Regions from separate parts of the Corynebacterium pseudopelargi genome, predicted to be linked through region 4. Evidence: predicted binding sites of a transcription regulator. Region 4 holds the regulator's gene; each other region holds the start of a gene.
The links. Region 4 encodes LexA, which represses DNA repair genes until DNA is damaged. Its sites were predicted from a motif close to CGAACANNTGTTCG; they were not measured.
Positions count from the first base shown of each region.

Region 1: CPPEL_RS08865 (error-prone DNA polymerase) is a predicted target of LexA. The motif match lies at 874-887, and genes of this name have one in related genera.
Region 2: CPPEL_RS03860 (SAV_6107 family HEPN domain-containing protein) is a predicted target of LexA. The motif match lies at 1,167-1,180, and genes of this name have one in related genera.
Region 3: CPPEL_RS01360 (HNH endonuclease signature motif containing protein) is a predicted target of LexA. The motif match lies at 1,430-1,443, and genes of this name have one in related genera.

Region 1 covers NZ_CP033898.1:1,899,245-1,901,443, reverse strand. The annotation lists gene CPPEL_RS08870 (MetQ/NlpA family ABC transporter substrate-binding protein) at 1-745, opposite strand, end outside; gene CPPEL_RS08865 (error-prone DNA polymerase) at 922-2,199, shown strand, end outside.
Region 2 covers NZ_CP033898.1:804,971-807,169, forward strand. The annotation lists gene CPPEL_RS03850 (methylenetetrahydrofolate reductase) at 1-263, shown strand, start outside; gene CPPEL_RS03855 (GNAT family N-acetyltransferase) at 350-919, opposite strand; gene CPPEL_RS03860 (SAV_6107 family HEPN domain-containing protein) at 1,279-1,692, shown strand; gene CPPEL_RS11410 (hypothetical protein) at 1,746-1,862, shown strand; gene CPPEL_RS03870 (DUF3040 domain-containing protein) at 1,975-2,199, shown strand, end outside.
Region 3 covers NZ_CP033898.1:291,611-293,809, reverse strand. The annotation lists gene CPPEL_RS01365 (serine/threonine protein kinase) at 1-331, shown strand, start outside; gene CPPEL_RS01360 (HNH endonuclease signature motif containing protein) at 328-1,359, opposite strand; gene CPPEL_RS11395 (DCC1-like thiol-disulfide oxidoreductase family protein) at 1,471-1,791, shown strand; gene CPPEL_RS01350 (acetate kinase) at 1,754-2,199, opposite strand, start outside.
Region 4 covers NZ_CP033898.1:1,021,352-1,023,550, forward strand. The annotation lists gene CPPEL_RS04815 (DeoR/GlpR family DNA-binding transcription regulator) at 1-493, opposite strand, end outside; gene lexA (transcriptional repressor LexA) at 827-1,519, opposite strand; gene CPPEL_RS04825 (hypothetical protein) at 1,851-2,199, shown strand, end outside.

The sequences.
Region 1 (2,199 bases), 880 kb from region 4:
TGTGCCAAATCTCTACAAGCTGTTGCAGTTGTGGATCATCGGCGCGATCCTCGGTGGTGACTAAGACGTTGATATAGGGCTCGGCCTCAGGGGATGCGGGATCGTCTTTGAAGATGGCCGTCTTGGCATCGATGCCGGCGCGATCAAGGAAGTTGTTATTGATAATCGCCGGTTGGCCATCGCCATAGGCTGCCGGGGTTTGGGCTGCATCCACTGGGGTGAGCGTGACCTTGGAGGCCTTGGTATCCACATCGGCAGGGGTGGGGCTGAGCTGGTCTTTATTCTTAAGCGTGATCAGATCAGCCGCAGCAAGCACGTGCAGGGCGCGCGCTTGATTGGTGGGATCATTGGGGATGGCAATGTTTTCACCTTCGATGCCATCGAGGGAATCGTGATCCTTCCAAAACAGTGCCAGGGGCACGACCTCGCTGGATCCAACAGGCACGAGATGCTCGCCAGTATTGGCGTTATATTCTGCCAAGAACTTCAGGTGCTGGAATTGGTTGGCGTCGATCTGGTGCTGGGAAAGCGCCTGGTTTGGGGTGGAGTAATCGGCAAAATTGACTACCTCGAGGTTAATGCCGGCCTCTTTGGCTTTGTCCTCCCATACCTGCCAGGCCTTCTGAGATGAGTCGGTGGAGCCGACCTTGATGGTATCGCTGGCCTCGTTGCTATCGCTGGAGCAGGCTACAAGGCCCGTGCTAAGCAGGCTGGCGGCGAGTGCTGTGCTGAGGATTTTCTTCATGTGCTCTTACTTTCTATTGCGTACCGAGTTGTCTATTAATCTGACAAAGCAAGAGGTTAGCAGTTTGGATGAGAACTGTACAGCTTGGTCTAAAACGCCAGCGCGATAGGGTGGAGGAGTGCCGATTTAGAACAAGCGTTCGCCAATGTTGGGGGTGCTGCTTTAGTATCGAACGCATGGACGATAACCCAACGCTTGGTATCTGCGGTGGAGGCCTTGAATGGGCAGATATTCATAGCGTGCTCAACGGCACCTTTGACAAGGTCCTCGTGCCCGCATCGCATCGAAGCCGGCTACGCTCCAGCGCTTTTTACTCTGCCGAAGGTTCGGGCGAGCAGGCTGGTGGGCAAGCTGGCGGGCAAGCGGGCAGCGGTGTGCAAGCTGGGAGCGGTGGGGCGGAGCTTCACGCCAAAAGCTCCTTTGCCTTTCTTGAAGGGGCTTCAAGCCCCGAGGACTATGTAGAAGCCGCCCAAGCATTAGGGCTGAGCGCGCTGTGCTTGATGGATAGAGACGGACTCTATGGCGCCATGGAATTTGCGCTGGCCGCTGCAGATGCAGGAGTGCAGACCGTCTTTGGGGCAGAGCTCAGCATTGATCCCACGCTGCCACCGTTGCCTGTGCTGTGTAAAAGCCCAGAGGGGTATCGCCGTTTAAGCCTTAGCATTACCCAAGCAGCCATGCGCACCGGCGAAAAAGGCCAGGTGGCGTACCCGAGCCTGGAATTGCTTGCGCAGGCAGCAAATAAGCAGTGGTATGTATTACTGCCTGCTGCCTGGCACAAGCGCGCACAGGAAGTAGTGGATGCCTTTGGCGCGCACAATGTGCTGGGCCTATTTGAATCCACCATGTGCCCCACCGACTGCGATGATCACGAGGTACTTGCAGCGCTATGCCAACGCCATGGCATACGCGGCATCGTCAGCGGATCACCTACCGCAGCATTCGCAGCACATGCGCGCCTTGCCGGGGCAAAAGCCGGATTACGGAAGCGGGCATCTCTTGCCCAACACCGCCCGCACACCCACCCCGCGGGAGGGTCGTGGCTTAAAGCCATGCCGCAGGTGGCAGCCTGTGTGGTTGGGGGAGCCGCACTTTTGCACACCACCGATGACATAGCCAAAGAATGTGCCTTTGCCCTCGATCTGCTGATCCCCGCACTGCCACACTGGGAGGTTCCCGAGGGGCATACAGAGATGAGTTGGCTACGCCACCTGGTGCGTGAAGGAGTACAGCAACGCTATGAGCCGCGCTACCGCGGTGATGAAGAAGCACTGGCCAAGGTGTGGGCGCAGATCCGCCATGAGCTTGAGATTATTGAGCAACTCGGTTTTCCCGGCTACTTCCTCATCGTGCACGATATTGTGCAGTTTTGTCACCGCTCCAATATTTTGTGCCAAGGCCGCGGCAGTGCCGCGAATTCTGTGGTGTGCTTCGCGCTTGGCATTACCAATGTG
Region 2 (2,199 bases), 220 kb from region 4:
AGCTATCCGGTGCTACGCTGCCGGATTCGCTTCGACGTCAACTACTCGAGGCAGACGAACGAGCCAAGATCACTGGTGCCGATGAGGTGCGCAAGGTGGGCATTGAGATCACCACGCAGATGGTGGACCGCCTGATCCGCGAAGGTGTGCCAGATGTGCACTTTATGACGATGAATTTTGCCCGCGCCACCCAAGAAGTGCTGCACAACTTAGGCATGGCGCCAGCGTGGGGCACCGAGCTTGGCCACGACGCTCTGCGCTAAAAGGCTCACAGCGCCCAGCAATACCAGGCAGGAAGATCTTCTCTTTGCTGGGCAAGCAGCCAGGCCAGAGCTGCGAGTTGATTTGATTAGGCAGTGAGCTGGCTGGGTGCGCGTAAAACCGCGAAGGGGCGGGGATCTCCCAGGAAGTAGAAGTTACGCAGCACATCTTCAAACCCCACAGAACGATAGAGGTTAAATGCCGCACTGCGTTCCTTGGGCACCTCTGGGGTAGAGAGCAAGATATTTGGGGTATGTACCTGATTGAGGATGTGCTGCAGCAGTGTCCTGCCAATCCCTTGGCCTTGGGCTCGGGGATGGACGTGGATTTCTGCAAGCTCAAAGTAATTGCGAAGCCATACCGCTGGTGCTTGTGTGGGGTGTGTGCCAGGGTGCTGGCGGCGGATACCTTGGCTAATTTGCCTATACCACCAGTGCTCTGGCCTGCCAATAAACCCATAGGTCACGCCAAGCAGCTCCTCGCCGCTTAAAGCGCAGGCAGCTACAAACCCGGCTTCCATCACGGCTGAACGCCAAGAATGGATCGCGCGGTTGCGAAGAGATGGCTCATAACCCATTGCCTCGATATATAGATCAACCAGCGCGGGAGCATGGGTAGAAAACGCTGCCGGTGGCAAATCGAGGATGGAATAACTCACCTCACTATCGAATCATGTTTGCTCTAGTTGCGGGTGAAGTTTTTGCGTTGGTTTGCAAACAGTATTGGCGCTGGGAGGTGCCTGCGCGCTGGCGGTGGAAGGTGCGTGCGCGCTGCTTGTTCGGCTGTTCGGATACATGGCGCTTTTTTGAGTTCGGGCGTTGTTGTCACCGTAAAAAGGGCCAGCGCTTAATGCGTGGGTGTTGAGGTGAGGGCAAGAAAAAAGCCGTGGAAGGTCTTTTCAATGTCGAACGACTGTTCTATAATGGGGCTAAGCAACTCGGAGGTTGCGTTCTAGGTTTAACTCAATCGATGCGCGCAATAGGCGCCAGATCTGAAGGGATGAAAAGGAGCGGCACTATGAACACCGTTATTTCTGCCACCACCGGATACCAGCGTCCCGGCAAGGCTGGCCAGTTGCTGGATCAATCAGCAGCGCTACAACGCGAGGCCGCCGCGATGCTCGAACGCGGCGATAACACCGTGGCGTTGGAATACGCCTATCGCGCAGCACTTCGAGTGGCAGGCGCGTGGGTTTCTCAAACTCCCATCGCCCGCCGAGTGCGTAAGCCTAAGGGTGTGTGGGCTCAATTGGAGCTCACTGGCAATGCCGGCCAAGCCTGGGCGCAAGAGTTTCAGCGGTGGTCGACGCTGCGGGCGCGCGCATCTATGGGCCTTGAGGTGGATATTGATGCAGCGAAGGTTCGCGCGTTGATGTCCCTGGTGGGGGATTTCACCCAAGCTATCGATGGGGCAGCGCCGATGGCAGCCTAATTTGCAGGAAGGCACACAGAAGCCCGAGGTGACTCAAGGGCGGTGGTGGCTATGTGGCTGCAGTAATGCTCCAGGCCTTTGGGTGGAAAGAGAAGTTTTTGGGTCAAGGACTCGGAAAAAATATGGGAGCGTGGAACTTAAACGCTACGCTGGGCGTTATATTGAAGTGAAAGCTTCTTAGCGCGTTATCTTTATTGCGATATCTGCTTGATTGCTTGCAAAAGCCGAGGCAATAAGTGCGTGTGAAGTAGCACCCCTAATACATCACCCCGGAGGCAAAAGGTGGCACTTTCAGAGCAGGAACAGCGCGCCCTGTATGAGATCGAGCGTTCCTTGATGGCTGAGGATCCGAAATTTGGCCGCTCGGTTGCCCGTGAAGGCAATGGCGGTATCGGAAACTTCACCCTTCGTGGCATTGCCGTTGTGGTGATCGGCTTGGTCATGCTGGTAGGCGGCATGGCGCTAGCGCAGTCCAACCTGATGTTTGTTGCACTCAGCGTGGTCGGC
Region 3 (2,199 bases), 730 kb from region 4:
GACCGCGATTCTGCACTTGATCAGTGGTGAGCTCACTGAGTCTCGTATCCGCAGGGCGGCACGAAGGATCGAGGCGATTCCTAATAATGAGGCTCGCTTCTTGCAGATCAAGGTTGCCGTGCTCAACGCAGGGCTCAATTGGCTGCGTGAGCATCAACTCGACGCAGCCGCAGCCGCCAGCGATTTGCTTGGTTACCCCTTTACCCAGCGTGGTTTGCAGGTTGGTTTGTATGAGTCTTTGCGCACCCTGGCTCGAAGTGCCCCGAATGCCCACCATCGCTATGCCTTAGCCGATATGGCCAATAAGGTCCGCCCGATGACGTGGTTCTAGGGAGGTATCGGCCCGCCCGGCAAGGTGGTGACGCTGTGTTTGCCTAGTTCCCAGGTCACTGCGGCGTGTTCGTCGATGGAGCAGTGCACTTGCTTGGAGGTTTTGAGGTTGTGGTGGCGCCGGCAGAGCATCTGGGCATTTGCGGGTGTGGTTTTGCCGCCTCGGTCGAATTCCACCACATGGTCAATATCGCAGGCGTACTCGGGCACCTGGCACCCTGGGTAGCGGCAGTGCCCATCGCGGCCGGCAATATAGGCGCGCATCTTTGGGCTAAAGCGATAGGCGTTGGTGGCCTCGTCGCGCTGGAGAAGGCGCCTAGCTGCATGCTCGCGCAACCAGGTCGCCTCAACGTGGCTAAAGCGCGCCCCGCTGGCGCGGCAGAGCTGCCCAGCAGTGTTTTCATAGATATTGATGGTGACCTTGCCGCCGATGAGCGCTAAGAAGATCTCGCCTAGGGGCTGTTCGCTCGATGCAGATTTTTCTCTGAGGGTTTGGCGTATGAGTTCCGCGGTGCCGGAGCTGGTGATTACTCCGATAGCGACGCGACCATCACCATTGGATCGGGTCCAGATTTGGTCTTCTTCTTCCTCGACCGGGGTGGGCACCTCGACTAAACCGGCAATAAAGGCACGGATTTTCCTTGGAGAAGGAATGTCTTCGTTTTCTACCCTGGGGGTGAGGAAATCTGCCAGTGCTTCGTCATAGGACTCGGCATCTTCTACGAAATTTAGCGCCGAGCTAATGGCAAGGATTCTACGCATATCCAAATGCCAATAGCGCCGGAACACTGCCATGAGTTTGGGCATGTGTTGAAGTGTGTACACCGCTAAGAAGCGGTTTAACACAGCCTGATCGCTCATGCCTAGGCTTGCCCCAACATCGCGGGCTTCCCATTCCCAGTTGGTGCCGGCAACCTCTGGTGTGGCTTGTTCCCACATGAGGTATTCATAGCGGCGGATAAACGCGCCTTGTTGGGCGAGCTCATCGTCGAAATCGCAAATCTTGTAGTTTGCCTCTTCTTGCATCATCCACCCCCTTGTCGTTCATACGTTCTAACACAACCTTAAGCCCCCACCCCCAACCGCACAAGGGTTTTTTAGAACATTTATTCGATATTTACTTCCTGTTAACCTCTTGCCATGGGAACCTTCGTCTACGACGCGGACTGCGGGCTGTGCACCCGCCTGGTGAACTTTTGTAAGCCGCGCACCACGGCGTCATTCGCCACAACCTGGGATACCCAGGTAGACCTGAACAGCACAGCACTTTGGGTTGAGCAAGGCGAAGAGTACGTCGAACATGAAGCAATAGCCCAACTGCTATTACACATGAAAAAGCCCTGGCCATTGCTGGGGCAGCTCATCAGGCTACTGCCCTACCCGGCCAGGGCTTTTTATCGCTGGGTGGCTCGCAATCGGCCTACTACTTGCAGGCAAGCTCCTGGGCGTAGCGAGCGATAGCCAGCTCCTCATTCGTAGGAACCACAAAGACCTTAATGGCGGAATCATCCGTAGAGATCTCGCGCGGGCCAGTGTTGGGCTGAGCATTGCGCTCAGGGTCAATCTTGATGCCAAAGCCTTCCAAGTGGGCCAGGGCATCTGCGCGCACGTCTACGTCATTTTCGCCAACGCCAGCGGTAAAGGTAATGGCATTCACGCGACCGAGGGCGATCATATAAGAACCGATATAGCGGCGTAGCTGGTGGATGTAGATGTTGTAGGCCAACCATGCGTCCTGGTTTTCATCCTCAATCATCTTGCGCAGCTCGCGGAAGTCATTCACACCCGAAAGCCCCTTCACACCCGAGCGCTTATTCAGCATCTGGTCAATCTCATCGATGCTCATGCCCGCGGTGCGGTATAGGTGGA
Region 4 (2,199 bases):
CCCGCAAGGCGGTATCGCCAACCACGGCCTGGGTAATAGCGCGGACGCTGCCGCCGAGCAATTGGATCTCATCCAAGCCAGAGTTGGCAAGGGTAAGCGCAATGGACAAGCTATTGGTCACAATCGACCAATGCTTCGCGGCAGGCTGCACACAAATCAGCTCGGCGAGTGCGGCGGTAGTGGTGCCGGCATCAAGGAACATGCCACCTTGCATATCGGGCAGATAGCGAAGTGCCGCATGGGCGATGCTGTTTTTGGCTCCAGAGGCCGAGCGTGCACGGGTATCGAGGCTAAATTCGGTGGTTTGGAAGGTTTGGTTTGCCACAGCACCGCCGTGCACGCGGTGCACCACGCCCTCGCGGTCGAGTACCGCGAGATCACGGCGGATCGTCTCCGCTGTCACCTCGAAACGGGATGCCAATTCGGTGACGTTCACTCGCCCTTCGACCGCAGTAAGGGATGCGATTTGGCGGCGACGTTCCTCCGAGTACATTGTTGTCCTTTCAAACAAAACCAAAAGAGCACGCTGTGGATTGCTGCGTGCTTCCACTGTTGTGTTGTGCACCTATTACTCACATTGTTCCATTAAAAACCCCAAAAAAGCACAGAGATCGGAAGCGAAAACTTCAAGAACGGACATGAAAACGTGCAACGTGGGCAGGTAATTTCAGCTCAGGGGTGGTTTCGTGTCTGATTGTGTGATGAACCATGTGTGACGATAAGTACGCCAAACACCCCCGGTAGAGGGTGGCTTAAAAGTACGCTATCTAGCGCTTGCCAGCAGCTAACCGGGGGTGTTGTAAGACAAGTTGGAGGCGGGCGCCTGCTACACGCGGCGCAATACTGTTACCACTTTGCCCATCAGTTCTGCATCATCAGCTGGGATCGGATCATAGTCTTCATTGCAGGGCATAAGGGAGTAGGTCCCGCTTGCATCGCGGTGCCATTCCTTTACTGTGGCAGAGCCATCGATCATTGCCGCCACATAATCGCCAAGGTTCGCTTCCTTCTGAGAGCGCACCACCACCAAATCGCCGTGGAAAATACCGGCGTCTTTCATCGAATCACCATTGACGCTCAACATAAACAGCTCGCCTTGGCCAACGAGTTCCTCAGGCAGCGAGTAATAGCCGGCAAGATTTTCCTCGGCGGTAATGGGGGAGCCCGCGGCAATCTGGCCGAGCAAGGGCACCATTGAAGTAGCAGAGACATCCACCGGATGGTCGGAAGAAAGCTCCTGCTGTTGCTGCATCATGGGGCTCGTGGTTCGTTTACCGCTGGTTGGGTTGCGAACCTCTACAGCGCGCGGCTTGTTGGCATCGCGCCTTAGAAAGCCCTTTTCTTCTAGGCAACTTAATTGATAGGCCACCGATGACGTGGATTTCAGGCCGCAGCGCTCGCCGATCTCGCGGATGGTGGGCGGAAAGCCGCGGTCAATAATGGCCGCCTCGATCACGTGAAGAATTTTTTGCTGGCGTTTGCTGAGCTCTGCCTTGTTTTGCTTTGGGGTGGGGGTCATCGTTGGCCTTCCTCGTGCCGAGCGCTGGTGATTGTTCGAAAGTTATTGGAGCTTTGGCAAGCCTTGTGTTCTAACCCTAGCGTAGCCGGGGAGATGTCGCTACACATGTTCGAACATTCACCCTTTTGGGTCTATTAACTGCGAACACTTGACTTCGAACATGTTCGAGTGCATACTTTCGAACAGATGATCTCTCGAACAGGTAGGCGAACGAGCATTCATGCTTCACGCTCGAAAGTCGGGGGTCGTTCGATAGACAAGTGTTCGAAGTGCTGCAGGACAATCCCAAGGCACCTCGATGCGTTTAAGACCTCAACGGAAAGAAAAAGACATGACTTTGACAGTTTCTCGTAGCAACGGCAACGTTCCTGGCCACCAAGGTCGTCTTGGATCGCGCATTACCCAGCCGGCGCAGGTGTGGGATATTCCTTCGATTGACTCACGGCCCACTAGCCATAGCGCTGGGCAGATTAGAACCCTTGCTCCTGTTGTTCATGCACCGCGGCGATCCCAAGAGATGAGAACAGCTCGCGCTTTCCCTACTTCCAGATCTTCGAGTTATAGCGGAAATGGCGTAGCTGCAACTGAAACTTCTCAAGGCAAAGAAAGTGCCAAGAAGTTCCTCATGGGCTCATTACTCGGCTTGGTCATGGTCTTTAGCGTCTTAGGTGCAGCTCAGG